Regions from separate parts of the Levilactobacillus sp. FUA 3915 genome, predicted to be linked through region 3. Evidence: riboswitches for the same ligand, from Rfam matches in the RefSeq annotation. Region 3 holds a riboswitch; each other region holds the start of a gene.

Region 1 (10,226 bases), 470 kb from region 3:
CATCAAGGACCGGTAGAGGTGACTGGTATAGGCGTAACCCGTGGGAGCGACGGCGGTATTGGTGACTTCTTCCGGCGTGATATTTAAGCGGTCAAAGAAGGTTTGCCGCACCGCAATTTCACCCTGACGGAGGCTCTCTGCCCCGGCCCTTAGCTGTTTGACGACGCGGGGGTCCTGGCTTTGGTCGGCGGCTAAATCATGGAGTTTCCCAAATTCGTGGAGGTAGTAATGGTCTTGAATGAGGTAGTAGCGGAACGTGTCGCCGGGTAAGGTGCCGGCCTGCAGCTGTTGGATGAAGGGATGGCGTTTGGAGGCGTCCCAGCTAGCTTGGGTGGCCGCGTGTGCTAAATCAGTAAACATCATGACAGAAACTCCTTTTCTAAATTAGGGTAAGCCAATGAAGAGACCGACTTGAACCAGAATCAGACTAATGCCGCAGAGCCACCAGTCGCGGGCCCGCAAAGCTACCGTGACGGCGTGCGTCCGGGGTGCGCCTTCCACAAAACCGTGGGAGGTCATGGCGGCGGCGAGCTGGTCCGACCAGTTCATGGCGGCCAGAATCACTTTGAAATACAACTGGGGCGACCAGACGTGGAGGACTTGCCCACGCATCAACGCTGCGGCCTTAATGGTGGCGACCTCTGCCTGAATCTTCGGCATCAGGTTGAAGGCGGCCAGGAAGCCATAGGCAAATTTCGACGGTAGTTTGGCGTTTTGCTCCAGCGACCGGGTCAGCGTCAACGGGTCCGTCGTTTGGGTGAAGAGCCCGCCCATGTAAACGTAAACGAACATCCGCGTGAAGATGACGATGAGAAAATGGTGGGTGGTCGTTCCCTGGAGCGCTAACGACCAGACTAGAGCGCTGGCGAAGAAGAGCGGCACGACGGTTAGCCACAGGAGGCGTTTCCATTTCACGTGGCCCACGAACATCAGGATTAGACTAATGATGATCAGGGCGACGTTGACCGTCCACACCTGGGTGAAGGACACCTCGAGAGCAATCAGGATGACGAGCGCTAATTTTAAACTCGGATTCATGCTGGGGCCCCCTTGTAGGTGAGATGGTGGTCGGCCAGGGCGAGGTGTAAGGTGATGAGGTCGTCCAGGCCGCTGAGTTGGTGGCTGATCATGATTAGGGTCAGGTGAAGGTCGCGCTGAACGGTGGTGAGAATGTGCATGACCACTTGAATCGACGCGAAGTCCAGGCCCTTTAGCGGTTCGTCGAGGAGGAGAACCGCGGGTGCCATGATCAGCATGCAGAGTAATTGGAGCTTCTTTTGCTGGCCGCTACTGAGCGAGTAGATGATCTGCTCGGTGTGCTCGGCCAGGTTGAGTTGCGTTAAGAGGTCTTGGACCCGTTCGGCCGTGAAGTAGTCGCGGTTGCCAAATTTGCGGGAGAGTGCGAGTTCCTCGGCCACGGTCACGTTGAGAAATTGCGAGCTGGCCGCCTGGAACATGAGGCCCACGGACCGCGCGTACTGCTTGCGGGGGAGCTTTTGAATGTCGGTCCCGTCGTAGGTCAGGCGTCCTTGGTATTTGCCAAGGCGGACCAGCGCCCGAAAGAGGGTGGATTTGCCACTCCCATTGGGGCCGGTGATCAGGGTCGCTTGATGGGCAAATAGCGCCAGATCTTGCGGTGCCAATAGTTCACGCTCACCGTGTCCCAGGCGCAGTTGCGTGCCCTGCAGACTGATGGGCAGTTCACCCGGTAAAGTGACGTGAGTCAGCTGAAGCTTATCGGGGGTAAACGCCGCGAACCGGGCCTGCGTATCTGCTGGCGACAAGAGGGTCAGCTTCCCCATATCCAGCACGGCCAGATGGTCCACCCAGCGGTCGTAATTGCTGAGGTCGTGATCGGCGAGGATGATGGTCTTGCCGCGCTTGGTACACAGGGCGACAAGCTTTTCGAGCAGGGCCAGCCGCGTTGGCGGGTCGATGCTGGCGAAGGGTTCGTCCAGCAAAATGACGTCGCTGTCCATGGCCACGATGATGGCGAGGGCCACCTTCTGTTGTTCACCACCGGACAGCTGCATCAGTAGCCGGTCTTGTAAATCGGTGATGCCGATGAAATCGAGGGCGGCGGTGATTTTGGCGGGGATGTCAGCCGGGTCAATGCACTGGTTTTCCAGGGCGAACCGCAACTCGTTTTTCACCGTGTCCATGGTGAATTGCGTGCTGGGTTCCTGGAAGAGCATGGCGACGGTGGCGGCCCGCTTGGTTGGGGCAATGTCGGCCAGTGGCTGGTCGTTAAAGGTGATACTGCCAGCGGTTGGCAGCGGGGTGAGCCCCGCAATCAGCTTGAGCAGCGTCGACTTGCCGCCACCGGAGACCCCGGTTAATAGGGAAAACTTGCCACTGGGAAACGTGACGTTCAGGTCATCGAGGACGGGCCGGGAACGTTTGGGATAGGTAAATGTCAGTGAATGAACCGCTACGGTGGCCACAATGATTCCTCCAATTCTACAATGATGTTGCTGGGTTACGGGTACGCGTGGGAGTCGCCTTGCCGGTCGGTGAAAATGGACCGTGACGCTGTGGGCGGACACCCGAAGCCTGAGGAGCGGTCTTCGGGCTCACTTTGAGCCGCGAAAACCGCGTCTCAAAGATGCCAATTCTCTAAGCGGCAAGGTCCCCGCTAAGAGAATTCTCACGGCTGAGTCCATTTTCACCGACCTCACGGCTGATACGGCGGTAACCAGCAACGTTGGTGGTTACGGGATTCAGGGCCACCTTCACCTTGTGGTGGGTGGTCGTGAGTTAGCTGTGATTAATTTGGTATCGAAGCTGTTAAGCTTGTGTTCGGTTGGGTAATCTTTGACCCTTGGTGCGGTCAGAGATTGGATGGATAATAGGATGAGAAAATTGTTCAAGAATGATTGATTGGGGTGCAGACAGTGCCGGCCGTGAGGGAAAAGAAAATTGGCTCAGCCGAGGTTTAAGCCGTCCTGCCCCCAGCGTTCCGGTCAATTTTCTTTTCCCGGTAAAGCGCATGGTAAAATCAACCGTTATTTGACGTTTGGTAAGACGTGCGCGCGGGCTAGTAGGTTGGTGATCAGCTTGGTTAAGACGCCACCGAAGAGGAAGACCGAGCAGAAACGGACCGCGAACAGGAGAATCAGGAAACCAAAGTGGTAAGCGGAGTACCCACTGCGGACCAGGTCCCAGGCGAAGGTGACAATCGTGGTGGTCAGCGCGGTCAGAACCAGCGTGACCCAATTGTATTTCTTGTAGCGCATGGCGGCGAAGCCAATTTCAGCGCCCAGTCCTTGCACGGCGCCGGAAATCAGCGTGCTAGCGCCCCAGATGCCGCCCAGGAACATTTCCACAACGGCGCCGAGAAATTCGCCCAGCGTGGCCGCCCCTGGAATCCGGATGATAAAGCCGGCCAGGGGACCCGCCATGACCCAGACACCCAGCAAAATTTCGTTAGCCAGGGGTTGGAGCCCAAATGGGGCGAGGGCCGCTGCCAATAACGTGTAAACGGGATTAATGACCCAGAAAATAACCCCCATAAAAATTGCTAAAATTGTGACCAAAATAATATCTCTAATATGCCAAGCCTTCATAACCCGATGCCTCCTAGAATTTTTTGACAGGGGAGTCTATTGTGAAAAAAATCCCCACTAAGAAAGTGCTTAGTGGGGTTCATTGACAGCATAAAAGTACGCATCCCTTCGCTGGTATTAACCAGAGCAGGTTCAATGGGTTTGATCTCAGCCGTGAGGCACCCCAGTCGTATTTGATTGACTCTAGCGTAACTAATTTGCTGGGTAAATGCAACCATTGCCCAAAATAATCGTGCCTAGTCGTTGATTTATTCAGGATGGAAACGTTTTTTACAATTTCGTTACGACCGGGATATTTCACGTCTAAAGCGGTTAATCGGGCTATCCGTTGCGGGGCAAGAGTGCTATTCTAATAGTTGGTTATCTTAATTATTATACGATAGGAAGGATTTAACTCATGAGAAATTTACATATGAAACGCGGCCTGATGGCGTTTGCCGTGGCCTTAACGGTCGGCGGCACTATCAGCGCTGTCGTGCCTGCCAACGCTGCTTCAGCCTACAAAACGGTCAGCACGAAAACCATTAAGAAGACGGCCTACCACAAGAAACATGCCAAGGGAGCCATTTATAACAAAGCCCACACCCGTAAGGTCAGCAACCTAACGACCCACCCGCACACGACGTGGTACGCCACGAAGCAGGCGACGCTGAAGCATGGCAAGTCGACCGGCGTTTATTTCTACGTCAAGAACAGCAAGAATAGTGTGAAGGGCTGGGTTTGGCACGGCTACCTGAAGAAGGGGAAGGCGCCATTTGTCTTGACCAAGGCCAAGGCGGCGGTTGCCATGAACGCCAAGACGGGGAAGGTCGTTTGGTCCAAGAACGCCAACACCGCACGGCCCATCGCGTCCGTTTCTAAATTAATGACGTTATATCTGGCTTTGAAGAAGGTTGATGGCAAGACCAGCAACTGGAATCACAAGGTCAAGATTACCAGCCGTGGCTTGGTTTCCATGAGCCGGAGTGCCGACTGTGGGGGCTTCCATTTCAAATTGAATCATAGCTACACCGTCAAGCAACTGTACTACGCGGCATTCCTGGATTCGTCCAACAACTCCGCTATCGCGCTGGGCAAATGGGTCAGCGGCAGTAACGGCAAGTTTATCAAGAAGATGAACGCCCAAGCCAAGTCCTGGAAATTGGGTAAGGCCCACTTCGTTTCAGCTTCCGGTCTGGAAAACAGCGACCTGCGGCGGTTCGGTTACGGCTACGGTAAGGCCAACGCCAACAAGGTTTCCGCTAAGGACGTTGCCATTATTGCCCGGCACCTGATCACCAGCTACCCCCGTATCTTAAAGGATGGCAAGATTGGCTCGATGAAGGTCAACGGTCAGGTCTGCCACAACTACAACAACCTGTTGAAGGGGCGGAAGTACTACCGCGCCTCACTGAAGGTCGATGGGTTGAAGACGGGTTACACGCCGCTGGCTGGGTACTGCTTCGTGGGTACCGGTCAGAAGAAGGGTAAGCAACGTGTGATCACCGTTGTGTTGCATGATGAGAACGAGTTCACGGAGACGAAGTCCTTGATGGATCACGCCTACCGCCTCAGCAGCATGAACAACTAATCCTGGGTTTAAATTTGTGTTGTGGACAGCGCCTCCGGGCTGGTGAAAACTGGGCCTGGTCGCGTCCGTTCCCGGCGGCGAGCTCAAGGCACCCTGCTGTGGGGTCGGTTCCAGCCTGAGAAGCGGGCTTCCACCTCAACTTTGAGCCTGAGGGGCGGTCTCAAAGGCTGTCCCATGCTCTAAGCTGAGTGAGAAACCTCAGCTAAGACCATCGACACAGCCGGTCACCTTGGCTCGCCTCTGGTCACTCCCACGACCGGCCCAGTTTTCCCAGCCCTGCGGCTGACACTGGTTTAGCCCGCAGGATTGGTTGTTTTGCTTCGTGGAGGTGGCTGACTGCTGGGGTTGTGTTGTGGTTGGTCAGATTCACGTAATAGCCATAAAATTGTTTTGAAAAGGTCCTACTGAGAGTTTTCTTGGTAGGACCTTTTTCGTGGCTTGAATTGTGTCTACTGAAGAGTCCACAATCGTTAACCATCCTAGTTATTTAGCCACCAACTTGTGGATTACGGTAAAGTTACGTCCCCAACAAGTAAGTTACAGATGGGCCGGAATCCTTGTGGGAACGGCGTTTATCGTGTTAGGGTGACTTATATAAAGTTTTTAATGAGGAGAGGTCTACATATGATGAAATCAGGAAAAACCAAGTGGCTGGTGCTGGCGTTAATGTTTGTATTGACGCTGGGTGCCGGGCTGAGCTTGCAGGTGACTGCCGATGCGGCCGTTTATTCTACGGTGTCGACGGCGACCATGACCAAGACGGCTTACCACAAGAAGAGCACGGCAGGGGCCATTTATAATCAGGCGCATAATCGTAAGATTGCTTCGCTGAAGAGTTACCCCAACACGACTTGGTACGCCACCCAGAAGGCAACCTTGAAGCACGGTAATTCTAAGGGGATTTACTATTATGTGGCCAACAAGTCTGGTTCCGTGAAGGGCTGGATCTGGCACGGCTACCTGACCAAAGGAAAGGCGCCATTCGGTCTGAAATACGCCAAGAACGCTATTGCCATGGACTACACGACGGGTAAGGCCGTCTGGTCCAAGAGTGCCAACACGGCGCGGCCCATCGCGTCCGTTTCTAAATTGATGACGCTGTACCTGGTCTTACAAAAGGTTGACGGCAACGCATCTACTTGGAACCAGGTCGTCGACACCAGTAGCAAGGGCCTGATTGCCATGAGCAAGAGTTCTGCCTGCGGCGGTTTTGTGTTCCAAACGGGGCACACTTACACCGTCAGAGAGCTGTATGACGCGGCCTTGCTGGATTCTTCCAACAACGCGGCAATCGCTTTGGGCGAATGGGTTGCCGGTAGCAATGCTAAGTTCATTCAACAGATGAACGCGCAAGCCAAGAGCTGGAACCTGGGTAAGGCCAGTTTCGTCTCGGCTTCCGGTCTGGAAAACAGTGACTTGAAGGCCTTTGGTTACGCCTACGGGACAGCCAATGCCAACATGGTCTCCGCCAAGGATGTGGCGCTGATTGCGCGGCACCTGATCCAAGACTACCCCCAAATTTTGACCGACGGCGCGGTTGGGTCAAAGACCGTTGATGGCCAACTCTGCTACAATTATAACAACATGCTGTCTGGTCGGAAATACTACAAGGCGTCATTGAACGTTGATGGCTTGAAGACCGGGTACACGCCGCTGGCTGGGTACTGCTTCGTGGGGACTGGTCAACAGGCTGGCAAGCACCGGGTGATTACCGTGGTGCTGCATGATATTAATGAGTTCACGGAAACGCAATCCCTGATGAAGCAAGCCTACAGCTACAGCAGCATGAAAGCTTAATCTGGGGGTTAAACTTGTGTTTGTGGACAGCGCCTCCGGGCTGGTGAAAATGGGCCGTGGCGCTGTGGGCGCACGCCCGAAGCCGAAAGGCGGTCTTCGGGCTTACTTTGAGCCGCTAAGAAGCGCGTCTCAAAGATAGCAGTTGCCTAAGCGGGGAACCCGCTAAGGCAACTCCCACGGCTGAGCCCATTTTCACCAGCCCTGCGGCTGACACTGGTTTAGCCCAGGATTGTGTCGTTCTGCGTCGTGAGAGGTGACTGGTTACTGGGATGGGGGTATCCGTTCCCGTCACCTTGGATCGTCACTGGTCACTTCCACGGCTGGCCCGGTTTTCCCAGCTCTGCGGCTGATACGGGTTGAGCCCGATTAAGTGTCACCCTGTCTCTGTGGCGGCTAATCAGATTGATTGTCTTTTAAACTGACTAATTACTAAGCGTCGTCCTGAAACAATGGGATGGCGTTTTTATTTTTCTATCCAACTAGTGTTGGGGTGATCTGGTTGTTGGGGCGTTTGCTATCTTTTCACCGGTGGTCCCGGTATGATGGGACCAACTACAGGAAGTGAGCGATTAGATGATCGAACGATATCAACATGAATTCACCGAGCCAGTAGCGCCAGGGGGCTCCTTGCAAGAGGCCATTGACCTGCTGGGTATCTCTCCAGCACAGTTAGCCCCACGAACGGGCACCTCGGTTTCGTACGTAACGGCTGTGCTGGCGGGACGATTAGGCTTACCCCGGCGTTTGTGCAGAAATTAGCGCTGAAGGAAAGGGTGCCAGACAATGACTAACCGAGAAACCTACAGATTCCCCGTGCCAATAGCTCCGGGGGAAACCTTACAAGAATCCATCGACCTGTTACAAATCACGCCAGCGGACTTGGCTGAAAAGACGGGGGTATCCGTCGCTTATGTCCGGCAAGTGTTGGCCGGTCATACGCGAATCACGCCCGAGTTTGCCAGCGCACTGACACAAGTCTTCGATGTGCCCGCTGCGTTTTGGCTTCGGTACGATCAGAATTACCATCAAGCTTTAGCTGAACAATAGGCACAAAAAGGCCGCTCACGAGAAATCCGTGGGCGGTCTTTTCATTAGTCGACCAACCAAGTTTCTGGGTGATCGAACGCATTTTGTAATTTCGTGAAGAACTGACTCACGTGGTAGCCGTCCGCGACCGCGTGGTGGATGGTCACGGAGAGGGGCATTTGCCAGTGGTCGCTTTCGTTGACGAACTTGCCAGCCTGGATGACCGGGAAGAACGTGTTCAATGGCGTGAAGGGCAGCGGCGTGTAGCTGGTGAAGTGTGTCCAGGGGATGCTGCCAATCATGTAGGTGTTGGCACTCTGGGGCGCCTTGGCCATCGGCGTGTGCAGGTCGCCATATTGGGTTTGATCTGCCAGGTAGTTTTGGTAAAACTGGGTGAAGCTGGCGTCGTAGGCCGTCCAGAGACTGGAGATGGTGTGGTCGGTGTGCATGACGGAGTAGCTTGGGTGGAGCACCTCGTAGCGCACCAGTTGGCCGTCTTCTGTCCGACTCACCCGGAACTCGGGCATCTCGGTAATTACCCGGGAGACCAGGTAGAGGTACGCCGGATTGAATTTCAAATCGCGGGCGGCGAGCCAATCCTTGGTGGCCGTCACGTCGAGGTCGGCGTTCACGGTAAAGCCGGTCGGCATCATTTTGGTGAAATAGTAAAAGTATTCCCGCCGCGACCAGGTAGCTGGGTCGATGGGGGTGGTTGTCGTGTTTAATGGGTTCATGGAAACTCCTTTTAGTGTTGGTTATAGGCCGGGTGTAGCTTGTCGAGCCACTCGGCTTTGAGGTCACGCAGTTTTTGGCGAAGATGGTCGACGTCGGTAGCGTCCTTCTTCCAGAGTACGCTGTAACTGAACTGGTCGGCGCCTAGCGCGTTCCAATCCGCTTGGAGTGGCGTGTCGTGGTAGAAGTTGCCGTTCAGGTTGGTTTGGTAGTAGCCCCACCGGTTGTGGAGGTTGGGGGCGACGTCGATAAAGATTTGTCCGGTCTGGTCATTTTTGATTTGAATCACGCCGTAGAAGGTGGGCGTGGCTTTGTACTGTTGAATCAAGTCTTTTTTGTTCATGGGTTACTCCTTGTAACTGGGATTCCGCCAGTAGTCGCTGCCGTCGGTGGTGCGTTCGAAGAAGTCGTAATCGACCAGGTAACGGCGAATCAGCGGATAATCCGGATAAATGGGCCGAAGCAGGTCGTTGAGGCCAGCCTCGGTGAAGTGTTGGTCTGGGGAAATCGTGCTGGTAATGCGTTTGAGCACAGCTAGAATCGCCTTCTGGTGCTTGGGCCACCGTGTCAGCTGCAGCGGATCGGTCGACTGGAAGAACTTGGTGACGAGCTGCTGGTACTCGGTAGTCGTCATGGCAAAGCGGTCGTCCTCCGTGCCAGCCTGATTGGGGAAGCGGACCAGACTGTCGGCCACGGCCGGTTGGTTGAAGACCTGGTCGTAAATGGCGAGGTACAGCTTGGCCTGCTTGGCCTTCTCCCGGAAGGTAAACTTCTGGTGGCGAATGGTCGCGGCGGCCACGCCAGTCGCGGTGGCAATCTCGGCGTCCTTTTGCCCGGTACTAAAGGCGGCCAAGAGCTCGCGTTGCTTGGCGGTTAGGGTGTTGTACTTACTAGCATCGTTGATCAACAGGTGGACGGCATCCGGGTGCTCCTGGGCGACGTGCTGTTGAATCATTTGGGCTGCCTGGTAGAATTTGTCCGCGACCGGGAAGACCTGATCGGTGGCAAAGCTGGCCTGACAGTAGTTGCAGACGTATGCCGTGGTGGTTTGGTGCCATCCCTGTTCAATTTCGGTGAGGGAAAGGTCTTGTAAATTCATGATGATGCCTCCAATGGGTCTTAGTGTACAGATGTTTACCAAAACTGTCAACATTTATTTAAAAAACGTATACCCACAATAAACAAATAAATAAAACGACTGTTACGCTAAGCCTGGCAAACGCTTCAGCACTTAGCCAGTTAATATCATTATATTTGTAAGCAAACATCGTTGCGAAGCGGCTTGCGGCCAGGTATGATGGGTGCAAGTTAGCTTTACCAGAAGGGGAGATGGGTGGCGTGACACCAAGGTTGATAGCGACGGACTTAGATGGCACATTTTTAGATAACAGCGGACGCTACGATGCGCACCGGTTTGACACACAGCTGGCGGTGATGGCCCAACGACGGGTTCACTTTGTGGTAGCGACGGGGGACCCGCTCGACCATGCGCAGGGCCTCTTTGCGCCGTTGAAGAATCGCGCGGCCATTACCTA
Region 2 (10,226 bases), 520 kb from region 3:
AAACCAAATGGACGCCCGGCACACCGAAACAGTTGCGCGGTGTCTGGTACGCCAAGCCACGCGTGCAGCACATGGGCCACGACACCACTGAGATTACGAACAACGCGATGATCTTGATTCCCAAGTGGTTGTACGTGATGTACGACTACGGTACGCACGACTATGGCGGCAATCGCCTGGCCTACAAGAAAGTTGGTCAAGCCTACCACTTGCGGTCCTACGACAGCGTTGAAAAAACGTGGGCCTACACCAAACTCCAGCGTCAGGGGAAGACGTTGAAGCTACAAAAGTACGGGACACGTAAGACCGGAAAAGCCTTTAAGTCGCACGCCGGCCACACCTATCAACTGCAATATAAACCAAAATTAAGTGTCAGCGTTTTGACCCGCAAGTAAGCGAAAGCGCCTGGGACAAAACTCCTAACTCACGTATTGAAAAGGACTGTTCCGAGAAATCGATGATTTCTCGGAACAGTCCTTTTTTGAATCTTATGTATACACAGAGAAGACAATCCCTGCTATTCTTAAGGCGCTGAACCCCCCAAAAAGAGATTATGAATACGTAGACTCAAGACCTATGCCTAGTTTCAACCAGGCCTAGCAGTTAAAACCCGGGAGTGTTTAAATAATTATGTGTAAATAGAAAAATAAGCAATTGAAAAGGGAAAGCCTCTCCCTTATGATAGTTAGCAACCACACTCACTTCATAGGACATAGGAGGCTTTCCCCATGACTCAGTTTAACAAAGAAATTATGGCAGCACTAGCACAAAAGCAAGATTTGGACGAAGTTTTTCGGCAACATTTGGAAACGGCCATCAATGATTTAATGCACGAGGAACTTTCATCGTTCCTCGGTTATGAACCCTACGACCGCCAAGGCTTTAACAGCGGCAATTCACGCAATGGGCATTATCTGCGAACCTTTAAAACTAAGTATGGGGAACTAAACTTGGAGGTTCCACGCGACCGAAATGGCGCCTTTAATACGCAAACTATTCCAAGCTATCAACGCCAAACGGATGGTTTAGAAGCCACGGTTGTCCAGCTCTACGAAAAAGGGATTACCACTAGTGAGATCGCGGATTTGATTGAGAAAATGTATGGTGCTCATTACACACCACAAACGGTTTCAAACCTCACGAAGGTCGTTGACCAACAGGTCAACGCCTTCAAGACGCGCCCTCTAGCGAGTCGTTACGCAGTCATTTATGTGGACGCAACATACTTACCTCTGCGCCGGGACTCAGTGGCTAAAGAAGCCGTGCATATCGCCATTGGCATTCGACCAAATGGTATGAAAGAGGTCCTAGCATACCAAGTCGCTCCAACTGAATCCAGTACCGTTTGGGAAGAGCTTCTCGTGGACATTCAGCAGCGTGGTGTAAAAGAAGTCCTCTTATTCGTGGCCGATGGCTTAGTCGGCCTTACCAACACAATTGGTGACCACTTCCCTAAGGCTAAGCTCCAGCAGTGCCTGATCCACGTCAGTCGGAACATTGAAGCTCACGTTCGAACTAAGGACCGACAAGAGGTCCTTAACGACTTCAAACTGATCCATCAAGCAGCTACCATGGACGACGCAAAACAGGCCTTAGCTGACTTCATAGACAAGTGGCAAAAGGCGTATCCAAAAGTAACGGGCAAGCTAGAAAATAATCCTCATCTCTTGACCTGTTTCACTTTTCCAGCTGCGATACGCAGTAGCATCTACAGCACAAATCTCATTGAATCATTCAACAAGAAGCTAAAACGGCAGACAAAGAAGAAAGAACAATTTCCAAATGAACCAGCACTAGAACGCGTTCTGGTCACAGTTATTCGTGACTACAACGGCCAAAATTTTGAGCGAACGCATCGAGGTTTCAAGCAAATTCAAGATACGTTAGAATCCATGTATTAGAAGCTAGCTAATGGGAGAGGACTTCCATTTACACAAAAAATTTGACACTCCCAAACCCGGGCCTAACTATGCTAATATTACTATACGAGTACGCCTTACAGGAGGTGACACCATGCAATTTACAGATAAATTTAAAATGACTAAGCAACAAGCGCAGTTCTTTGCTAAAAAGAACCTGGTCAACTTGATCTACGCGACTTCCAAGTTTGAAGGCACGCATGCCACGTTACCTCAGACGCGGACCATTGTTGAAGGGATGTCAGTGTCTGGCATCTCAACGGACGACATCACCACTATCGTTAATTTAAAACGCGGTTGGCAATTCGCTATCGACAATCAGGCCCCCTATTCACTGGCTATCAGCAATGAGATCAATCGCTTGGTCGCCCAAGCTGATTCGCTTGACCACGGTCATATCCGTACAGTCAATGTTACGTTAGATGATACGGAATACGTCCCAGACATTCCAGTTGCAGACCAAGTTCCGGAGCTGATCAACGTAACTTTAGCGCAAGACAAAACACAGACTGAATGCTTGCTGGATCTATTGCTGTTGATGATGCGTAATCAGTTTTACTGGGACGGAAATAAGCGTACAGCATTCTTGACCATCAACTATCTAGCTATTCCCATGGGTGTCGGTATCATCACCGTCAACGAACAGCAATTGGAAACCTTTAACGAGTTGTTAGCGCCATTTTACGAAACTAATGACGGTCGACAACTGAAAGACTGGTTGTACGCTAATTGCATTCACGGACTCGATTTAGCTTAAGATACGGCAAGAGTGGGGACACAAAAATCGAGTCTGGGGTTTTGTCTGTCCCAGACTCTTTTTTGCACCCATTTACTTGCCCTGAAGCTTATCCAATCGTGGTGCAATCACGGTCGACCACATGCTCTTCAAGAGCGCGTAAGCCAAGATAACCCCGACCAAGGCGCTCATGAAGAAACTGGGTAGAAACAGCCAGACGGCCCCGGTCGTCCCCATCAACCAAGCGGCCATGGGATAGGCCACGAAGGCACCAATCACGCCCGACCCCAGTAGTTCCCCGCAGACGCCGGCTAGGAGCTTCCCCGTTTTCTGGAAGAGCCAGCCGCTAAGAAACGCGCCAATCATACTGCCAGGAAAGGCCAACACTGTGCCAGTCCCCATGATATTGCGAATCACCGAGGTCAAAAATGCCTGCGCCAAAGCCCACCACGGTCCCAACAAAACGCCAGAGACCACGTCGATCAAATGCTGAACCGGGGCAACCTTGGCGACCCCAATCGTAAAGGAAAACACACTCCCACCAATCACGGCCAACGCCACCAACATGGCGGTCAGCGTTATCGGATACACTTTCTTGGACATCCTCGTCACACTCCTACTGCAAATTTACCAAAAAAGTCCCCGTTCCCCACGACGACGGCTCCCCTGGCATTTCCAGCAGACCGACCTCTTTCCTACGCGAGTCTTAGCTCAACAGGTTCAAAGGGATTGGCACGTGTCCATCTCAGCCGACTGGCACCCCTAGTGTCTTTTTCAGTTAATCCCGACTATACCGGGTGTAAAATTCAAAAGCAACTCATAATATGCTGGACTGATTGAACGTTAATTGGATTATCTCTCACATCAAACGGCAGACTGGTATACTAGGCAGTGGAGGGGATTATATGTTCAAAAAGATCGTTATCTTAACTGTTTTAACACTGTCTGCCATTCTAATATGGCCTACTGCCGCGCACGCGAGCCAGTACGTGACGACCGACAGCTACAGCCTGTCGCGGCCATCCTACTACCATAACCGGGATACTCAGACGCACTATTTGTGGAATCAACAGCACACGGCCAAATTACATAATACGAAATACTTTCCGCACACGACCTGGGTCGCCCAAAAGACGGCGCTACTCCAGCACGGCACGCACGTGGCCCGTTACTACTACGTGGTCAGTAAGAACAAACGGACTGCGGGTTGGGTCTGGCACGGCTTTCTAAAGTCCGGGACTTACCGCAAGCAAGTGCTCGCTACCGATGGACTCAGCCTATCAACGGCCCTGAACACTACTGACCAGAATCAGCTCAATCTTTTTGTCATTAAGCAGTTACAAAAGGATGGTTACGAAAACAATAACCACCTCGCAATGATGTACGATTACTACATGTCTAATCACCTGACGCCCGACCAAATGTCCATGGCCGCCGTCATCCAGCTTGTGCGGATCAAGAACTTAGACGCCGAGAAAATTACGACGGTCAATCTCCCAGCTATCACAAATCTAGCAGCGGCGATTGACCCCCAGCATCACAACGCCAAATTGGAAACGATGGGCAAGGGCCAACTGGGCCTCAAAATCGTCGCCAGCGTCGAGAAGGCACTAGTTGCCAACCACGATACGACCTACGTTTTATACCCAACGGCGAGCGGTAATCTGACAAATGGCCAGATTTCCTTCACGCTGTATCTTTACGAATGATGACTAACTAAACACACACATGACACAAACACAAAGGCCCCGAGAAAATTTCTCAGGGCCTTTACGTTTGTAAAAGATTCTAACCTTATTGACGTAAACTTCAGCAAATCAGCATCCACCACTAATCTAGGTCTATACTCTTCGTAGCGATAGCCGGAGTGGAGGCCGTTTACATGAAACCAGTTAACATTTTTGACACCTACTCTAAATGGTTTAAGCTGCTAAACGCACTCTTTATCCCTTTTGCCATATTAGAGCTGGTAGCAATCAAGCTGAACATCTTAAGCCTAATCGCCTCAATACTCAGCGGCATTTACTTTAGTCTCTGGTTTGTATCCCTTATCGGCGAGAGCATTTACAGGATCATCAGATACTTGATTCGGAATCGTCCTAAAAATTAAAGCGTGCTCAGGCTCAAACCTGAACGCGCTTTTTACATAGATAGTTATTTTAGAATATTATTCTGTCCAATCCTACCAAACCACAACCAACACCTTGACCATAACCACAAGTTTCAGTTCTAAACCCGTGCCAGCCGCAGGGATGGTAAAACTGGGCCTAGCTGTGAGCAATGTCAGTGACCAGAGGCGGGTCAAAATGCCCGGCTGTGTCGGTGGTCTTGGCTGGGGTATTCTCCCAGCCTAGCCCACGGGACAACCTTTGAGACCGCTCTTCGGCTCAAAGTTGAGGTGGAAGCCCGCCCCTCAGGCTGGAACCGGCCCCACAGCAGGGTGTTTTGAACCCACCGGCGGGAACGGACAGTCCCCACAGCGACCAGGCCCAGTTTTCACCAGCCCGGAGGCGCCAGTTTAGAACTCGATTAACTTGTGGTGGATGGCGTAGCGGACTAGCTCGACGTGCGACGTCAAATCCAATTTCCGCATAATACTAGCCTTATGCGCCTCCACCGTCTTGGTCGTGATATTCAGCTTAGCCGCCACTTCCTTGTTGGAGTACCCCAAAGCCACCAGCGGCATGACTTCCCGCTCCCGTTTGGACAACGGACTGTGGCCCCACAGATTGGTCTTGTTCACGTCCGTGAGGATATTCTTGATGTCTGACTTCAGCAAGATTACGTTCTCATCCACGTAATGCCGGCCGTTCACAATGGTCGTGATGGCATTGATGATTTCGCTATCCGGCGAACTCTTCAGGACATAACCAGACGCGCCGTTCTTAATGGCCTGGTCCACATAATCCTCTTCGCCGTGCATCGATAAAATTAAAATCCAAATTTTCGGGTACTGGCTGTGAATCCGTTTGGTCGTCACCAGGCCACTTTCACCCGGCGGCATGCTCAAATCCATGATAATCATATCAATATCGCCCTGACCGGCGCGCACAAAAGTATCATTACCATTGGCCGCCTCCGCGACGACTTGGTAATCCGGCTGATCATCCACGATAGCTTTCAGGCCCGACCGCACGATTGCGTGGTCGTCCGCTACTAAGACTTTATACATGTTGAAGGCTCCCCTTACTCGTGCAGACTGGAAACTTAACCGACACCGTGGTCCCCACGCCCGGCGTAGATTCCAACTGGAAAATCCCACTCAATGACTTGATGCGTTCGTGCATATCGCTCAAGCCTAGGGAGTGGCCGTTAAATTGGGAATGTTTAGCCACATCGAACCCGTCCCCGTCATCAATAATTTGGAGGGTAATAAAGTGGTTATGCTCAACCAATAAGAGCATAATCTCCTGCGGGTTGGCATGTTTCACGGCATTGTTGATGGCTTCCTGGGCGACCCGATACATGGCACTCTGAATCGCCGACGATAGCTGTTCCGGCTTAGCGTTGCCGCCAACCGAAATCGCAATGCCAGTCGTGCTCTGCAGGCGGGTGGCCAGCGACCGCAACGCCGCGAATAAACCAAAGTCGTCCATGACTGACGGCCGCACCGCCAGCGCCATGTTCTTGACCTCGGCCAAGGTGGCCTGGAGTTGCTGGGTAATCGCATCGGCCTGTTGTTGCCGTTCGGCCGGGCTGAGGTCACAGTTGGCCAACCGTTTGACCCCGGTCGTCGCAAAATACAGCCCCTGGGCAACGTTGTCATGGAGGTCCGCCGAAATTTGATGACGGTCTTCCTCGTTGGCCTTGACCACGTAGCGACTGATTTCTTCATTTTGGGCCAGTCGGAGTCCCCGATTGACAGAACTGCAGCTCTTTAACGTTAAGGAGGAGATATGTTGTCGCAAGTCCAAGGCCTTGTAAAACATCAAGTAGCCTGCATCCACCGAGTCATCCTCAGCGGATAGGACCGGCACCACGACTTCTCGGGCCTGTTTGGCGATTTCACAGGTTGGGCAATCCGTTACGGGTCGTCCCTGTTGATTGACCGCCGCGTGGCCAATTTCATATAAGTAATGTGGATCAAAATTCAATTTTTCTTTCAAACACCGCGCTGCCTGATTACACGCTAGCATCTCATCTTCTTGGAATAAAATAATGGCAACGGGGGCGTTTTCAAAGTAACGATCAATCCACTTTTCGTTCTCATTCAAAGCCCATCCTCCTTGTCCTATTTTGGTTCAATCTTTAAATTATGTTCACTGCCGTTAATTGGTCATGGTCACAATCATTTAGCAGGATACCTACTACAGTTGTAGTATAACATACTGTCAGTGAAGCGTTTTCAGTTTCCGGACAAACTTAATCTTCAGACACCAAAAAGGCCGACTTCTCGCAAAAAGTCGACCTTTGTTCGTTGGTTCTGACACCTAACCAACCCTATTTATTCTCCGCCAACTGCCGGTTGAATTGACACTTCAACGCCGCCAGCTTAACTTCGATGACTTCATTTTGATTGATGCGAGTGAAGGCCAGCGTCTCATCCATGAGGCGTTGAATCGTCGCCGGTTGCTTGCCCTGATTGACCGCGTTTTGCGTGGCCAAGAACTTCAGGCGGGGCAGGTAATACGTGACCCGCTCGTCGGAACACAGCTGCACGCCGGTGTCAATCAGTTGATTGCTCAGCCGATACTTTTCCTGGCCCGCATAGAATTCCGCCGTGAAGAAGATCAGCGTCAACATCCGCAGGTAATACCGATTGGGTTCATCCAGATGGTCGTCCGGGTGGTACGCCTTGATATGCTGGTAGACCTTGTCAAAGTAGAAGTCCGCCTGCTGGGTCTCCTGGTGCCGCGCGTACATGATGCCCGACCCCAGAAAGGCCAGCTGGGTAAAAATCGTTTGGTGACGTTCGTCCAGGTCGTTTAAGATCTGCGCGAAGTCGAAGAGAATCTTGTCCGGTTGTTGATTGACCAGCGCATTCACACACCCACGCAGGTAACAGAACTGCATCTTTACGTTGATCTCATCAATTTGGTTGGGTTTGAATTTCGCCAACCGTTTCAAAACGCACTGATAATTCTCCATCATCAGTTCCTTTTCAATATTGTCCAGGTCGTGCCGCAACTGCACCGCAGTCTCCGCACTTTCCTGGTAGAGGTCATCCACCGTGAGCCCCAAGCGCACGCAAAGCTTGCTAAGAATCGACAGCGACGGAACGCGGTTATTATTTTCAAATTTACTGAGCGTCGCCTGCGTGCAAATTCCCGTACACAGCTTGACCTGCGAAATCTTGAGGGCCTTGCGGCGAGCCACAAAGATGCCAATATTCATATCAACTCACCCTATTCATGAATGCCTAAAGCTACCTTGGCGTAGCGGGTCATCATGCCCATGTTCCACGCCGGTTCCCAAATCAACTTAATGTCACAGTGTTCGATGCCTTCGACGGCCGTGACCACCTGAATAATCGCTGCATCCAGCGCGTTACTCAGCGGGCAGCCCATCGTGGTCAACGTCATGTCGACCTGACAGGAATCGCCATCGACGTGCACGCCGTAGATCAAGCCTAGGTTGACCAAATCAATGCCCAGTTCTGGGTCGATCACCATTTCCAAGGCCTGCATGACGCTGACCTCAGCCGGTGACAGTTGTTTTGCTTCATCCATCTGTGGTGAACCTCCTTTGCTTGAGCTCCGGCCTAGCCGATAGCCCCTTCCATTTCAAAACTGATCAAGCGGTTCAATTCAACCGCGTATTCCATTGGCAATTGCTTGGTGAAGGGTTCCACGAAGCCCATGACGATCATTTCCGTCGCCTTGGCCTCTGAAATGCCCCGACTCATCAGGTAGTACAGCTGTTCCTCAGAAATCTTCGACACCTTGGCTTCGTGTTCCATGGAAACGTTGGCATTAGAAATTTCATTGTACGGAATCGTATCGGATGAGGACTGGTCATCCATGATGATCGTGTCACATTCCACGTGGGCCTTGGACCCGTCGGAGTGGCGGCCAAAGCGCACCGTCCCGCGGTAATCGGTCGAGCCACCGGTCTTGGAAATGGACTTAGACACGATGGTACTGGACGTGTTCTTGGCGTTGTGAATCATCCGCGCACCGGAGTCCTGGTGAATGTTGTTGCTGGCAACGGCGATGGATAACATGGTCCCCCGGGCACCCTCACCGTTCAGGTAAACGGATGGGTATTTCATGGTGACCTTGGAGCCTAAGTTACCGTCGACCCATTCCATCGTGGCGTTCTCGGCAGCTGCAGCCCGCTTGGTTTCCAGGCTGTAGACGTTGTTCGACCAGTTTTGAATGGTGGTGTAGCGGCAGTAGGCATCCTTTTCCACGTTCACTTCAACGACCGCGGCGTGCAGGCTATCCGACGAGTAGTTCGGGGCGGTACAGCCTTCCACGTAATCCACGCGAGCGCCAGGTTCAACGATGATCAGGGTCCGTTCAAATTGCCCGGAATTTTCGGAGTTCAACCGGAAGTAGGACTGGATTGGCGTCTTCGTTTGCACACCCTTGGGTACGTAAATGAAGGACCCACCAGACCAAACGGCGGCATTCAAAGCGGCAAACTTGTTGTCGGTTGGCTTGACCAATTTGCCAAACCACTTCTTGAACAGCTCGGGGTACTCCCGCAGTGCCGTGTCGGTATCGGTGAAGATGATGCCGAGCTTGGCGAAGTCGTCACGCATGTTGTGGTAGACCACTTCTGATTCGTACTGGGCTGAGGAGCCGGCCAGGTATTGGCGTTCGGCCTCGGGAACCCCTAACCGATCGAAGGTCTTCTTCAGGTCAGCGGGCACATCGTCCCAGTCCCGGTACTTCTTGTCGGTCATCTTTTGGTAGTACAGCATATCTTTCAAATCCAAGCCGGACAGGTCTGGCCCGTACTTGGGCATCGGCAATTTCTTGTAGATTTCGTAAGCCTTCAGCCGGTAATCCAGCATCCACTTGGGTTCCTTCTTGGCAGCGGAAATGTCCCGCACGGTCTGTTCCGTCAGGCCCCGGCCCGTAGAATAGGCGGGCTGAATATCATCGTGGAATCCGAATTCATAGTCCTTATCATCGACCACTTCTTCTGGCATGTCTGACATTATGCTTCCTCCTCATCTGTGGGCGCGTCTTCTTCAAGTAATGCCCGTTGTAAGGCCCACCAAGCAAGCGTTGCGCACTTGATACGAGCCGGAAAACTCATGATACTGGATAAAATGGCGGCATCCCCTAATTCATCAAGGTCTGCTTGCGGGTGCTCTGTGCCCATGACCATATCGGAAAAGGTCTTGGCCATGCGCAGCGCCGTTTCTTTGTCTTTACCCATGACGGCGTCGGTCATCATGCTGGCGGACGATTGGCTAATGGTACAGCCGTCGCCGCTGAAGCCGATGTCTGCGATTTGATCTTGGTCATCCAATTTGATGGAAAGATTGATCACATCACCACAAGTGGGATTTTTTAAGGTAATCGTATTCGTACTCGTCTGTAAATCGTGTTTGTGACGCGGATGATCCGCGTGATCCAGGATAACTTCCCGGTATAAACTGTTAAGCTTTGACAGCC
Region 3 (10,226 bases):
ATCATCGAGCACGTTAAGCTGGAGATGGACCGGACGATGGCTTTGCCAGGCTGCGACGAGACGCTCACTGACGTCCGCCGCAGTTTGCTCTGGCAATGGCTGTTCCACCTGCTCCGCCGCGTGCATTTTGGCCAAAGCACTGGTGTGGTCGGACAGGTAGAACCCGCCCCACTTCAACATGCCTCGGTCCTGGTAATCGCGCTGAAAAAAATCTTGCGCGAGCTGATCATCTGACGATTTTTTCAGGTACATGGCGTTCACTTCCTAGCGAATCCAGCGTTGACTCAACGGCCAGCGCACGTGACCGAAGTCAACAAAATTTAGTGTCAGCGCGGTCCCCTGCCGCATTTGACTGATGACGCGTTCTAAGACTTCCAGGTCGGTCGTCCGCAGCGAGTGCAAGGGAATCGACCGTTCCCGATGTTTCGGCCGGCGAATGTCCAAGAAAAAATTGAACACGTGACCGTACTGATTGTTGACCACGTCGATGCGATACTGGTAATGCCACTGCGCGGTAAATAGCGGCTTCAGGCGTTCTAGAATCAACGTCGCTTCCTTAGCTTCATCAATCAAAACTATTCCCCCCATTATGCCCACCGACCAGCGAAGCCCGACTTAACATGGTCCCGCCATGCATCAGACTGCTGGCTGGAATCACAGCCGTCTTGCCAAATTTATCCCGGAGCTCATCGAGAATCCGGTCGAACCGGTCATCCTTAATTTGTCGGTCAGGTTTTTGAAATAGGTCTAGCTGCAGGTTGCCGCTGTGACTTAGCCGTGAGAGGCCCACGCCCAAGTTCCGGACGGGTTGCCCCTCCCAATTTTCTCGAAACAACGTCATGAATTCCCGGATAATCGTCTGGGCGTTGTCGGTCGGGTCAATGCGGCGGCTATGACTCATGCCACTGCGGCCGTCGCTGGCTTTGCCATCCCAAGCAAAGCCCACGAAGAGACTGATACAGCCAGCCTGCTGGTGGTGATGTCGCATGCGGGAGGTCGTCTGCTGGACGATTTCGCGCAGGACCAATTCAATTTCTCGTTGGACACGGTAGTCACGGGGCAAGACCTGCGAGTTGCTCCAACTCTTCTCCTTGGGCGGACGGACCTGTTGGAAATGACTGCGGTCGATGCCCCAAGCTAGCGCGAAGAGTTGCGCGCCAATCATCCCCATTTCATGGCGGAGTTCATACGGATTGACGTGGGCCAAGTCGCCCATGCTGTGAATGTCCAATCGTTGAAGGTGCGCGGCCGTCCGGTGCCCGATGCTCCAGACCTTTTCTAAATTGGTGATCGGCCAAATGTGCTCGGGAAAGGTCTCGTAGGTCAGGCGACCGATCAGTTCGTGGTCGTGCTTCGCCTGCAGGTCGAGGGCCAGCTTGGCCTGCACGGGGTTCTCGCCAATGCCCACGGTGGTGTACAACCCCAGCTCGTTACGGATGCGCAACTGAATCTTGCGCGCCACCTCTTCTGGCGTGCGGCCAAATAACCGCCACGACTTGGTCATATCCAGAATGGATTCGTCGATTGAATAGGGAAAGAGATCGGTATCCGCCACGTACTCACGGAAAATTTTGTTGATAGCCAGGTTCTTTTGAATGTACAGATTCATGCGCGGCGGCACCACCAGAATCCGTTCATCGTGCGGAACCTCGTATTGCCGCGACACGTTGCTGATACCAAACAACTTCTTCGCCATGGGCGAGGCTGCTAGCACCAGGCCACTCCCCGTGTTGTCTGCCTCCGACATCACAATGATGACTGATTTCAGCGGATTCAGTCCCCGCTCAACGCTCTCGACGCTGGCGTAAAAGGACTTATTATCAATCATGAAAAACAATCCGTGTGGTTCCTGCGAGTAATCCATGGCACATGCCTCCCTTGGTTTAGGCTTTTGCGTTACCCAGTCTCCTGAGACAGATACTAGCCTCAACCGTTATCTGACCACGTTAAGCACAAACTATCTGGGCCAGGTCTTTCCTATCCAACTAACGTAAACAAGTGCTTAACAACTTGCTGTTCTCATTATACGAACACTTGTTCTGATTTGCAAGGGAAAATTATCGAATCCTGGCCAATTTTTTTGCGATTAATCGACTGAGAACCCGCTCAGGCATCAGCTCATTTCACTTATCCCATGATTAGCGGTTATGAGTAGTTACCAATTTTTTAATAATATGTGGCACTCCGTAAACTACGCAAGCGGCTCACCATCTTGCAACCATCATTCATTTACTTAACCAACATTCTGTTATTTCATTCATTTTTGATAGCTTTTATTTGCGAGTCGTGTTAGAATGTACTTGTGAAGTTAGCCCTAGTCAACTAGCTTCCTCAACTTTTAAAACAGGATTGGTTTGCCGCACTTAAACACGGTGAAATCGATCCTGTTTTTTTCGTGATTTTAACGATTTAATTTGTCTGTTACAACTAGTCGGTTCTGTCCAACTGTATGCGCTTACCAATTTGAACCTTTTCGCCCACAATCGATTAGTTGCGTGAAAAAGCACCACGGCAGTCCTTTAGGACACGTTCCGTGGTGCTTCCTTTGCTTCTATTTAATTTAAAAGGCTTGGCGCATCGCTTGCACGTCTGCGGCTGGGTTCACGCTACGCGTCAGTAGCGTGATGACTGCCACGCCGGCAGCCCCGCTCTTGGCGATGGCTGGCAATGAGGCAACCGTCACGCCGCCAATGGCCACGATGGGCACGTTGGCTTGCTCAACCAATTTTTGCAACCCCTCGACGCCCATGGCTGGGTCGGCGTCGTCCTTTGACACCGTTGGGTAAATGGGGCCGCTGCCGATGTAGTCGATGCCCCGCAATTTATTCGCCGCTGCGACCTGCTTGGCCGTGTTGCAGGACAGGCCGATAAACATATCCCGGTCGGCCACTTCCTTGATCACACTCTGAATTTTCTGGTCGCTTTGGCCCACGTGGATACCGTCCGCGTTTAGCAGCAGTGCCAGTTCCACATCATCATCCACGATAAAGGGAATGTTGGCGTCGTGACACTGGACTCGCAAATCGCTGCCCAACGCCAACCGTTGTTCCTCGGTCAGCTGGCTGTTGCCCTTGTCCCGAAACTGAAAGGCCGTGATGCCGGCGTCTAACATGGTCGCCAACACCTGACGTAAATCTTGACCGGGAACGTCCTGGCTCCCCGCCACAAAGTAGGCCCGCAATAGGCCTGGTTCAAACGTTACTGACATTACTCAGCGCCTCCTTGATTGTATGCCCAATGATTCAGTGGGCCGTGACCATTGCCGACCGCGATGGGATTCGCGATGGCCGCCGTCACGTAATCTTTACCGATTCGAATAGCCGATTCAAAATCCTTGCCCTTGGCGAGTTCGGCGGTGATGCACGACGATAGCGTGTCGCCCGTTCCGTGCGTCCGGACCGTATCCACCCGTGGCGCTGTCAGCCAAAATGACCGACCGTCTTCTAACAAGACAAAATCACTCGCCTGTTCCGGCGTGGCCTCGTGACCACCTTTGATGATGACGTTCTTGGCGCCGAGGTCCTGCAAGGCCACCGCCGCACGTTCCATCCCCTGGCTATCGGTGATGGCCGTGCCAGTCAAGCGTTCGGCCTCCGGTAAGTTGGGCGTCAACACGTCTGCCAATGGCACGAGTTCATCGCGCACCGTGGCGACCGCGTCGTCTGCCAACAGGGCCGCGCCGCCCTTGGCAATCATCACGGGGTCAACCGTTAAGGGACCAAAATTGTACTTTTTCAAATTTTCAACGACGCCGTGCACGTGCTCGGCATCCGCTAACATCCCGGTCTTGCAGGCTCGAATCTTCAGGTCCGCCGCCAGGGACGCAAATTGTTCATCGATCAATTTCTGCGGCAGCGCCATAAAGTCCTGCACCCCCAACGTGTTTTGCGCGGTCACCGCGACAATCACGGCCGTTGCGAAAACGTTCCGTTCCTGCATCGTTTTTAAATCCGCCATGACGCCGGCACCGCCGCCGCTGTCGGTCCCCGCAATCGTCAAGGTTTGTGGAAATTCATTTGCCATACTACCTTCATCCCTTCATCTGTCCGGGTTCCAGCTCGCAGTCGCCTCCGGGATAATGAAAATTGGGCCGGAACGCGGTGGGGAGGACGCCCGGAGCCTAAGTGCGGTCTCCGGACTCGCTTTGAACCGCCAAGCCCGCGTTTCAAAGACGCCATTTCCTGATTTCATCAGGAAATCCCACTGCTGAGCCCATTTTCATTATCCCTCCGGCTGACACAAGCCGAGCCCGAACAGCCAGTCTTTGCTTGGTTTTACTTCTTGATGTTTGCCACCCTCATGGCTTTAGCCACTCAATGCTTTTTCTGTGGTACTTGTGAATCCCTGGTTCTTTTACGCAAAGTCGGCGATGCCCTCAATGTCCGCAACCGTAGTCGTTTGCAGGGCGTCTAGGAGTTTCATGATGAACGTGCCCGCACCCAGGTTTGGCGTGGCGTCGTGGACCAGTTGGCCCGTGGCCGCGAAGACCAGGCAGGCCGTTTGCGCTGCTTCATAGTAATCGTCCGTGACCGCGCAGAAAGCCGCCACGATGCTCGACAGCATGTCGCCAGACCCCACGTGGACCTGGAACAAGGACGTGCCGTTTTTGACCTTGACCGCCTGGGTGCCGTCGGTGATGACGTCGGTTGGGCCGGACAGGATGACCACGCACGCTAATTTCTGAGCGCAGGCCTTGGCGATGGCTTCGATATCACCAGTGCCCTCACCCGCATCGATGCCCTTGGCCTGCCAGTCAATGCCTGCCAGCGCCGCAATTTCACCGGCATTACCGCGAATCACGTCCGGGTGAAAATCATTCAGGAGGCCGGTCGCCATCTGCATCCGGTATTTCACGGCGCCAACCGCCACTGGATCGATGACCAGTGGCCGCTGTTGCCGGTTAGCCGACTGCCCGACCGCCCGAATCTGCGTGATTTGGGTAGAGGTAACCGCTCCCAAATTCAGGCAAACGGCCCCAGCGAGCCCAACCATTTCGTCGGCCTCCGCCACTTCCTCGGACATGATGGGCGACGCGCCAATCGCGTTGATACCGTTGGCCACGTCCTGGACGGTGACGAAGTTGGAAACGTTGAAAACAATGGGGTTCTTAGCTCGCAATTCATCTAACAAGGTAACTTTCATGATTGTCCTCCCTTGATTAACGCCGCTGACTTTACCTGTGATCGGTTGATGCTCCGGGCTGATATTTCAGCCACTAGTTAGGTCTAGAATACCAGGTAGTCAAGTTATTTGATGACTTCTTAACCCGCATCGGTCCGGTGGTTAACTAACTGATAGGCCAAATAAAAAGGGTCACCGGCTCACATCGAGGTGAACTGGTGGCCCGTCTGGGTGCCACGACACATTCCCTCCGCAAGTCTGAACTTGACAGGTTCCAAGGGATCGCGGTCACCCGCATCTCAGCCCAGTCGTGGACACCCCTAGTGTTCTAGTTAAGTTAAGTATAACAGGTTTCCACAACAGGGCAACGTCACTCGTATTAGTGGGTAATTCGTTGTGCTGCTTCACCAATGACCCGCCACAACCGGTCAATCGTCTTGTCCGACAAGAACCGCCGCGCGACCAAAATTTGACTGCCGGAGCCGGCATGGTACCGCGTCTTCGGCCGCCGGGATAACGCCGCCCGGTCGACTAGTCTGGCAATCACCTGTGGCTTGCTGGAGAACCGTTTGACCGCGCTTAAAATGGCCGCCGCCCGGTCCGCCGTCTCCTGGTATGGGCCCTGCGCCGAAGTCTCCCGCAGATGGGTCGCCGCAATGTCGGCCCACTCGGATTGGATGGCCCCGGGTTCGATGACCACCGTGTCAATGCCCAACGGCTTCAGTTCCAGCCGCAACGCATCGGAAAGGCCTTCGAGCGCAAATTTGGACGCCACGTACCAACTAGCCAGTGGTTGCGCCACCTTGCCGTCCACCGAGGTAATGTTAATGATCCGACCGCTATGCTGTTGCCGCATCATTGGCAGAACGGACTGAATCAACCGCGCCGCCCCAAATAAGTTCACGTCAAATTGGTCACGAGCTTGGTCCATGGGAACGTCTTCGAGCGCCCCCATCAGGCCATAACCGGCGTTGTTCACTAAAATATCGACCCGCCCGGTTTCGCTCACGATGCGGTCGACCACGTTTTCCACGCTAATGGGGTCCGTCACATCTAATGCCAACGTGGTGATGCCCAAATCGTCTAAATCATTCATTCGGTTGACCCGCCGCGCACCGGCGTAAACGATCACGCCGTTACGGTGCAGGCTGCGGGCAATCGCATTGCCGATGCCGGATGAGGCACCAGTCACTAAAGCCACTTTTCTCATAAAATAACCCTCCTCTGGGTTTGGTCCTGGGTTCTGGGGTTGGCACTTCCACCTGCGGCTTTGGTGGGTACTCCCGCCTGTGGGGCACACCCGAAGCCAAAGTACGGTCTTCGGGTTCGCCTTGAAACCTCGCTAAAGTTCGCGAGTTTCCAAGGTCGGCCCCGGCTCAAAAACGCCGACTAACACCACTGTCACAGGTCTCTGTACCCACCACGCCTCCGGTTCCAGTCCCAACCCCAGAACCACGCCTCGTTTGTCTTTTTTCTTCGTTCTTCTATTATTTGTCAGTCTACTTTGAACTAGTTCGAGCGACCATCACCATTAGATAGTCCGTTATCTTAGCTACTTGTCTTTAGAATAGCCAGTTTAAGTAAGCGATTGCAATTAATCTGACATGTTTTCTTGGATTATTGGGAAAATAGATTGGGTCGGACAAATCGGTTACCCGTTACTTAGGAAGTATCGTCCGAAACACCAGGTGAATCGTTCTGAATCTCGGACCGATTTCTCCAATAGTTAAGACAAAACAGCCGGTTTCACAGAGAAAAGCCTTCTAGTCCCAAATTCACTCTCGTTTCAGCAACGACTAGTTTATTCTCGTTTAGGTAAAACCAACTACTATCACGAAATCCACCACACACCAGCCAATGAAACCATAACCGCAAGCAGTTAACGACGCTCACCATGTCAGCCTGCAGGGTGCTGAAAAATGGGCTCAGCCGGGGGATTTTCTGAGTGTTCTCCTCAGAAAATGGCGACTTTGAGACTCGCCCTTGGAGGCTCAAAGCGAGCCTGAAGACCGCCCCTCAGGCTTCGGGCGTCCTGCCCACAGCGTTCCGGCCTATTTTTCAGCACCCGGAAGGCGCCACCAACGACCAAACTAAACCGTTAACTGCTTCCGGTCATTGTAGAAGCCGCGGTAGGCCCAGTAGCACGCCAGCACCGACCCAATGCTAGTCGCCGACATCAGCATGAACGTCACCATGATCTGATATTTAATCGCCCGGACCGGGTCGACGCCCGCGAAGATCAGACCGGACATCATCCCCGGCAAACTCACGATACCCACGGTCTTGGCGGAATCAATCGTTGGCTGCATGCCGGTCTTGATGCTGTCACGGAGAATTTCCTTAGAAGCATCCTTCAGGTCCGCACCCAACGCTAATTTTTCCAGCACGGCCTGCCGCTCCTGTCTGAACTGGGCGTTGAGGTTGCGGTAGCACAGGCCAATTGCGACCATCGAGTTGGAGGCAATCATCCCCGAAATGGGAATCATCTGGCTCGGGATGAACTTGATGGCGCCGGCCAACATCAATACGCCTAGCGTCACGCTGGTACTGATGAGAATGGCGCCAATTGAAATCGGTAAGGCGTTGGGAATCCCATTACTCCGCTGTTTCGCATTGTAGCCCGCGTTGAAAATGATAATCAAAATCAAAATTGCCGTTAGCCAAATATTATTCAGGCGAAAAACGTATTTTAATAAATAGCCGACCACAAACAGTTGGATCACGGCGCGCACGACCCCGATAATCATGTCGCGGTCGATGCCGAGTTTTTCCTTCCAGCCGATTGCTAGGGCAATCACGACCAGCCCCAACGCCAACATCAAGGATTGATTATTCACTGCTAAATTCATTTAGGCACCTCCCACGATGCGGCCGTTCTCAATCGTCACCAGCCGTTTGGCCGCATCGATTTCCGCTTGGTCATGCGTGATGGCGATGATGGTCAGGTTGTCATCCTGGTTAAAATGCTCGACCAAGGACCAGACAAACGCCTTGTTATCGGCGTCCAGCCCAGCTGTCACCTCGTCTAAAATCAAAACTTCCGGGTAGATCATCACGTTGCGCAACAGGGCCACCCGTTGTCGTTGCCCACCGGACAGGTCGTTGACGCCCTTGTCCAGGTCACTGGCGCGCAAGCCCACGTATTCCAGTCCGCTAACGGCCCGCTCCTCGTCAAACGGCAACTGGCGAATTTGATACGGAAAACTCAGGTTGTCACGCACCGTTTGGCCAAACAGAGTCGGCTGTTGAAAGCTATACGAGACCCGCCGCCGGTACGCGATGGGGTCATAATCTTCAACCGATTGGCCATCAAATAGCAGCGTCCCACTGGTCGGGCTCAACAACGACGCGATGAGCCGCACCAGCGTGGACTTACCCCCGCCGGACGGTCCCGACAGCGTCACCCACTCCTGGGCATCGATGGACAGGTTAATCTCTTGTAGGATGGGCGTATCGTCTACCTGGTAGCCCACATTTTGCAACTCAATCAAACTCACGAGCCATCCCTCCTCATTTATCAGGTTCTCACCAATTGTACCCAAACGCCGGCCCTTTCACTATGGAAACGACTCCACAATTTTTCGAATCGTCACCAGGGACTTAGTGGGTTCCCACCACCACTAATTTCCGAACCGGCCACGGCCCGGCGACTGCTAAAGTTTGGTATAATGTTTAGGACCGTGTTAATCGGTAAGTGTCTGACACTTTATGACTGAAGTTTTATATAGGAGAAAATATGCCAAACTTTGAATCCAATAATCACCGTGGCAACAATTATAACCGCCACGCCCATAACGACCGGCAAGACCGGCGGGGCAACGACCGTAACCGCAATGACCGGCACAGCTACCGCGACCAACGCGGGGACAACCGCCACGACCGCGGCTACAACGACCGCCGGCGCCAGGAACGGGAAGCGCCCAGCGTTGAGGTCGAAGTTGGCCAACGTTTTCCACTGACCATCAAGCGCATGGGCATCAACGGCGAGGGAATCGGCTACTACAAGCGGATGACCGTCTTCGTACCTGGCGCCCTGACCGGTGAAGAGGCCGTCGTCGAGGTCACCAACGTGGCAAACCGCTACTTACGCGGCAAGGTCCACCGGATTCGTCTCGCCAGCCCCAACCGGGTTGAACCCCGCGACAGCTACGCCGATGAGGTCGGTGGCTTCGAACTGGAACATTTAGCTTATCCCGAACAATTAGCCTTCAAACGCGACATCGTGGCCCAATCCCTGGAACGCTACCAACCCCAAGGTTTCCACAGCTACGATCTTCGGCCAACGCTCGGCATGACCGACCCTTACGGCTACCGCAACAAGGCCCAATTCCAGGTTCGGCGCAACGCCGATGGCAAAATCGAAGCCGGACTGTACGCCGAACGCAGCCATGATTTAGTCGACCTCGAGACCTGCTCCGTGCAAATGCCTGCGACCATGACCGTCATGCGCGCCGTCGTGGCCATGCTCCAAGACCTGGACATGCCCATCTACGACGAAGAAGCCGGCTCTGGCATCGTGAAAACGCTGGTCGTCCGGGCCGCCGCACACACCGACGACGTCCAACTGACCATCATCACCAATTCCCAGAAGCTGCCTCGCAAGCACGAATTGCTGGACCGCATCGCTGCGGAACTGCCCCAAGTGACCTCCGTCATGCAAAACGTCAACCCCGGCAAGACCTCACTGGTCTGGGGCGACGAGACCAAGCATTTGGCCGGCAACGACGCGATTACCGAAAAATTAGACGGCTTATCTTTCAAGCTATCCGCTCGTGCGTTTCTACAGTTGAATCCGAGCCAGATGGAAGTTCTCTACGGTGAGGCCAAGAAGGCCCTGGACCTCCAACCGGGTGAAACCGTGGTCGATGCCTACTCCGGTATCGGAACGATTGGCCTGTCCTTAGCCGACGTGGCCGAAGAGGTTCGCGGGATGGATGTCATCCCCGAAGCCGTCGACGATGCCAACGCCAACGCGGCCGCTAACGGCATTACCAACGCCCATTACGAAGTCGGGACCGCCGAAGAGCTGTTGCCAAAATGGCTGATGGCTGGCTTCCGGCCGGACGCAATCGTGGTCGATCCACCCCGCACCGGTCTGGACGACA

The links. Region 3 has a riboswitch for thiamine pyrophosphate ahead of thiM (hydroxyethylthiazole kinase). Riboswitches for the same ligand answer to the same signal wherever they lie in the genome.
Region 1: linked by a shared signal. The riboswitch ahead of ACEPST_RS09240 (ECF transporter S component) and the one ahead of thiM (hydroxyethylthiazole kinase) in region 3 are both predicted to bind thiamine pyrophosphate.
Region 2: linked by a shared signal. The riboswitch ahead of thiW (energy coupling factor transporter S component ThiW) and the one ahead of thiM (hydroxyethylthiazole kinase) in region 3 are both predicted to bind thiamine pyrophosphate.

What each region holds. Positions count from the first base shown of each region.
Region 1 is NZ_CP168704.1:1,985,425-1,995,650, forward strand. It holds gene tenA (thiaminase II) at 1-363, opposite strand, end outside; gene ACEPST_RS09230 (energy-coupling factor transporter transmembrane component T family protein) at 385-1,038, opposite strand; gene ACEPST_RS09235 (ABC transporter ATP-binding protein) at 1,035-2,444, opposite strand; gene ACEPST_RS09240 (ECF transporter S component) at 3,006-3,566, opposite strand; TPP riboswitch at 3,653-3,742, opposite strand; gene ACEPST_RS09245 (D-alanyl-D-alanine carboxypeptidase family protein) at 3,964-5,136, shown strand; gene ACEPST_RS09250 (serine hydrolase) at 5,761-6,933, shown strand; gene ACEPST_RS09255 (helix-turn-helix transcriptional regulator) at 7,507-7,692, shown strand; gene ACEPST_RS09260 (HigA family addiction module antitoxin) at 7,717-7,980, shown strand; gene ACEPST_RS09265 (chloramphenicol acetyltransferase) at 8,025-8,693, opposite strand; gene ACEPST_RS09270 (GIY-YIG nuclease family protein) at 8,705-9,034, opposite strand; gene ACEPST_RS09275 (DUF2087 domain-containing protein) at 9,038-9,790, opposite strand; gene ACEPST_RS09280 (HAD-IIB family hydrolase) at 10,030-10,226, shown strand, end outside.
Region 2 is NZ_CP168704.1:988,803-999,028, forward strand. It holds gene ACEPST_RS04810 (hypothetical protein) at 1-395, shown strand, start outside; gene ACEPST_RS04815 (IS256 family transposase) at 729-1,901, shown strand; gene ACEPST_RS04820 (filamentation induced by cAMP protein fic) at 2,014-2,676, shown strand; gene thiW (energy coupling factor transporter S component ThiW) at 2,749-3,258, opposite strand; TPP riboswitch at 3,331-3,429, opposite strand; gene ACEPST_RS04830 (hypothetical protein) at 3,561-4,364, shown strand; gene ACEPST_RS04835 (response regulator) at 5,174-5,827, opposite strand; gene ACEPST_RS04840 (sensor histidine kinase) at 5,820-6,869, opposite strand; gene ACEPST_RS04845 (helix-turn-helix domain-containing protein) at 7,096-7,989, opposite strand; gene ACEPST_RS04850 (metal-sulfur cluster assembly factor) at 8,001-8,324, opposite strand; gene sufB (Fe-S cluster assembly protein SufB) at 8,357-9,763, opposite strand; gene sufU (Fe-S cluster assembly sulfur transfer protein SufU) at 9,763-10,226, opposite strand, start outside; gene ACEPST_RS04865 (cysteine desulfurase) at 10,211-10,226, opposite strand, start outside.
Region 3 is NZ_CP168704.1:1,512,725-1,522,950, reverse strand. It holds gene ACEPST_RS07160 (hypothetical protein) at 1-252, opposite strand, end outside; gene ACEPST_RS07155 (hypothetical protein) at 265-573, opposite strand; gene ACEPST_RS07150 (Y-family DNA polymerase) at 566-1,864, opposite strand; gene thiE (thiamine phosphate synthase) at 2,561-3,208, opposite strand; gene thiD (bifunctional hydroxymethylpyrimidine kinase/phosphomethylpyrimidine kinase) at 3,208-4,023, opposite strand; gene thiM (hydroxyethylthiazole kinase) at 4,354-5,142, opposite strand; TPP riboswitch at 5,349-5,453, opposite strand; gene ACEPST_RS07130 (oxidoreductase) at 5,501-6,331, opposite strand; gene ACEPST_RS07125 (ABC transporter permease) at 7,212-7,970, opposite strand; gene ACEPST_RS07120 (ABC transporter ATP-binding protein) at 7,971-8,618, opposite strand; gene rlmD (23S rRNA (uracil(1939)-C(5))-methyltransferase RlmD) at 8,858-10,226, shown strand, end outside.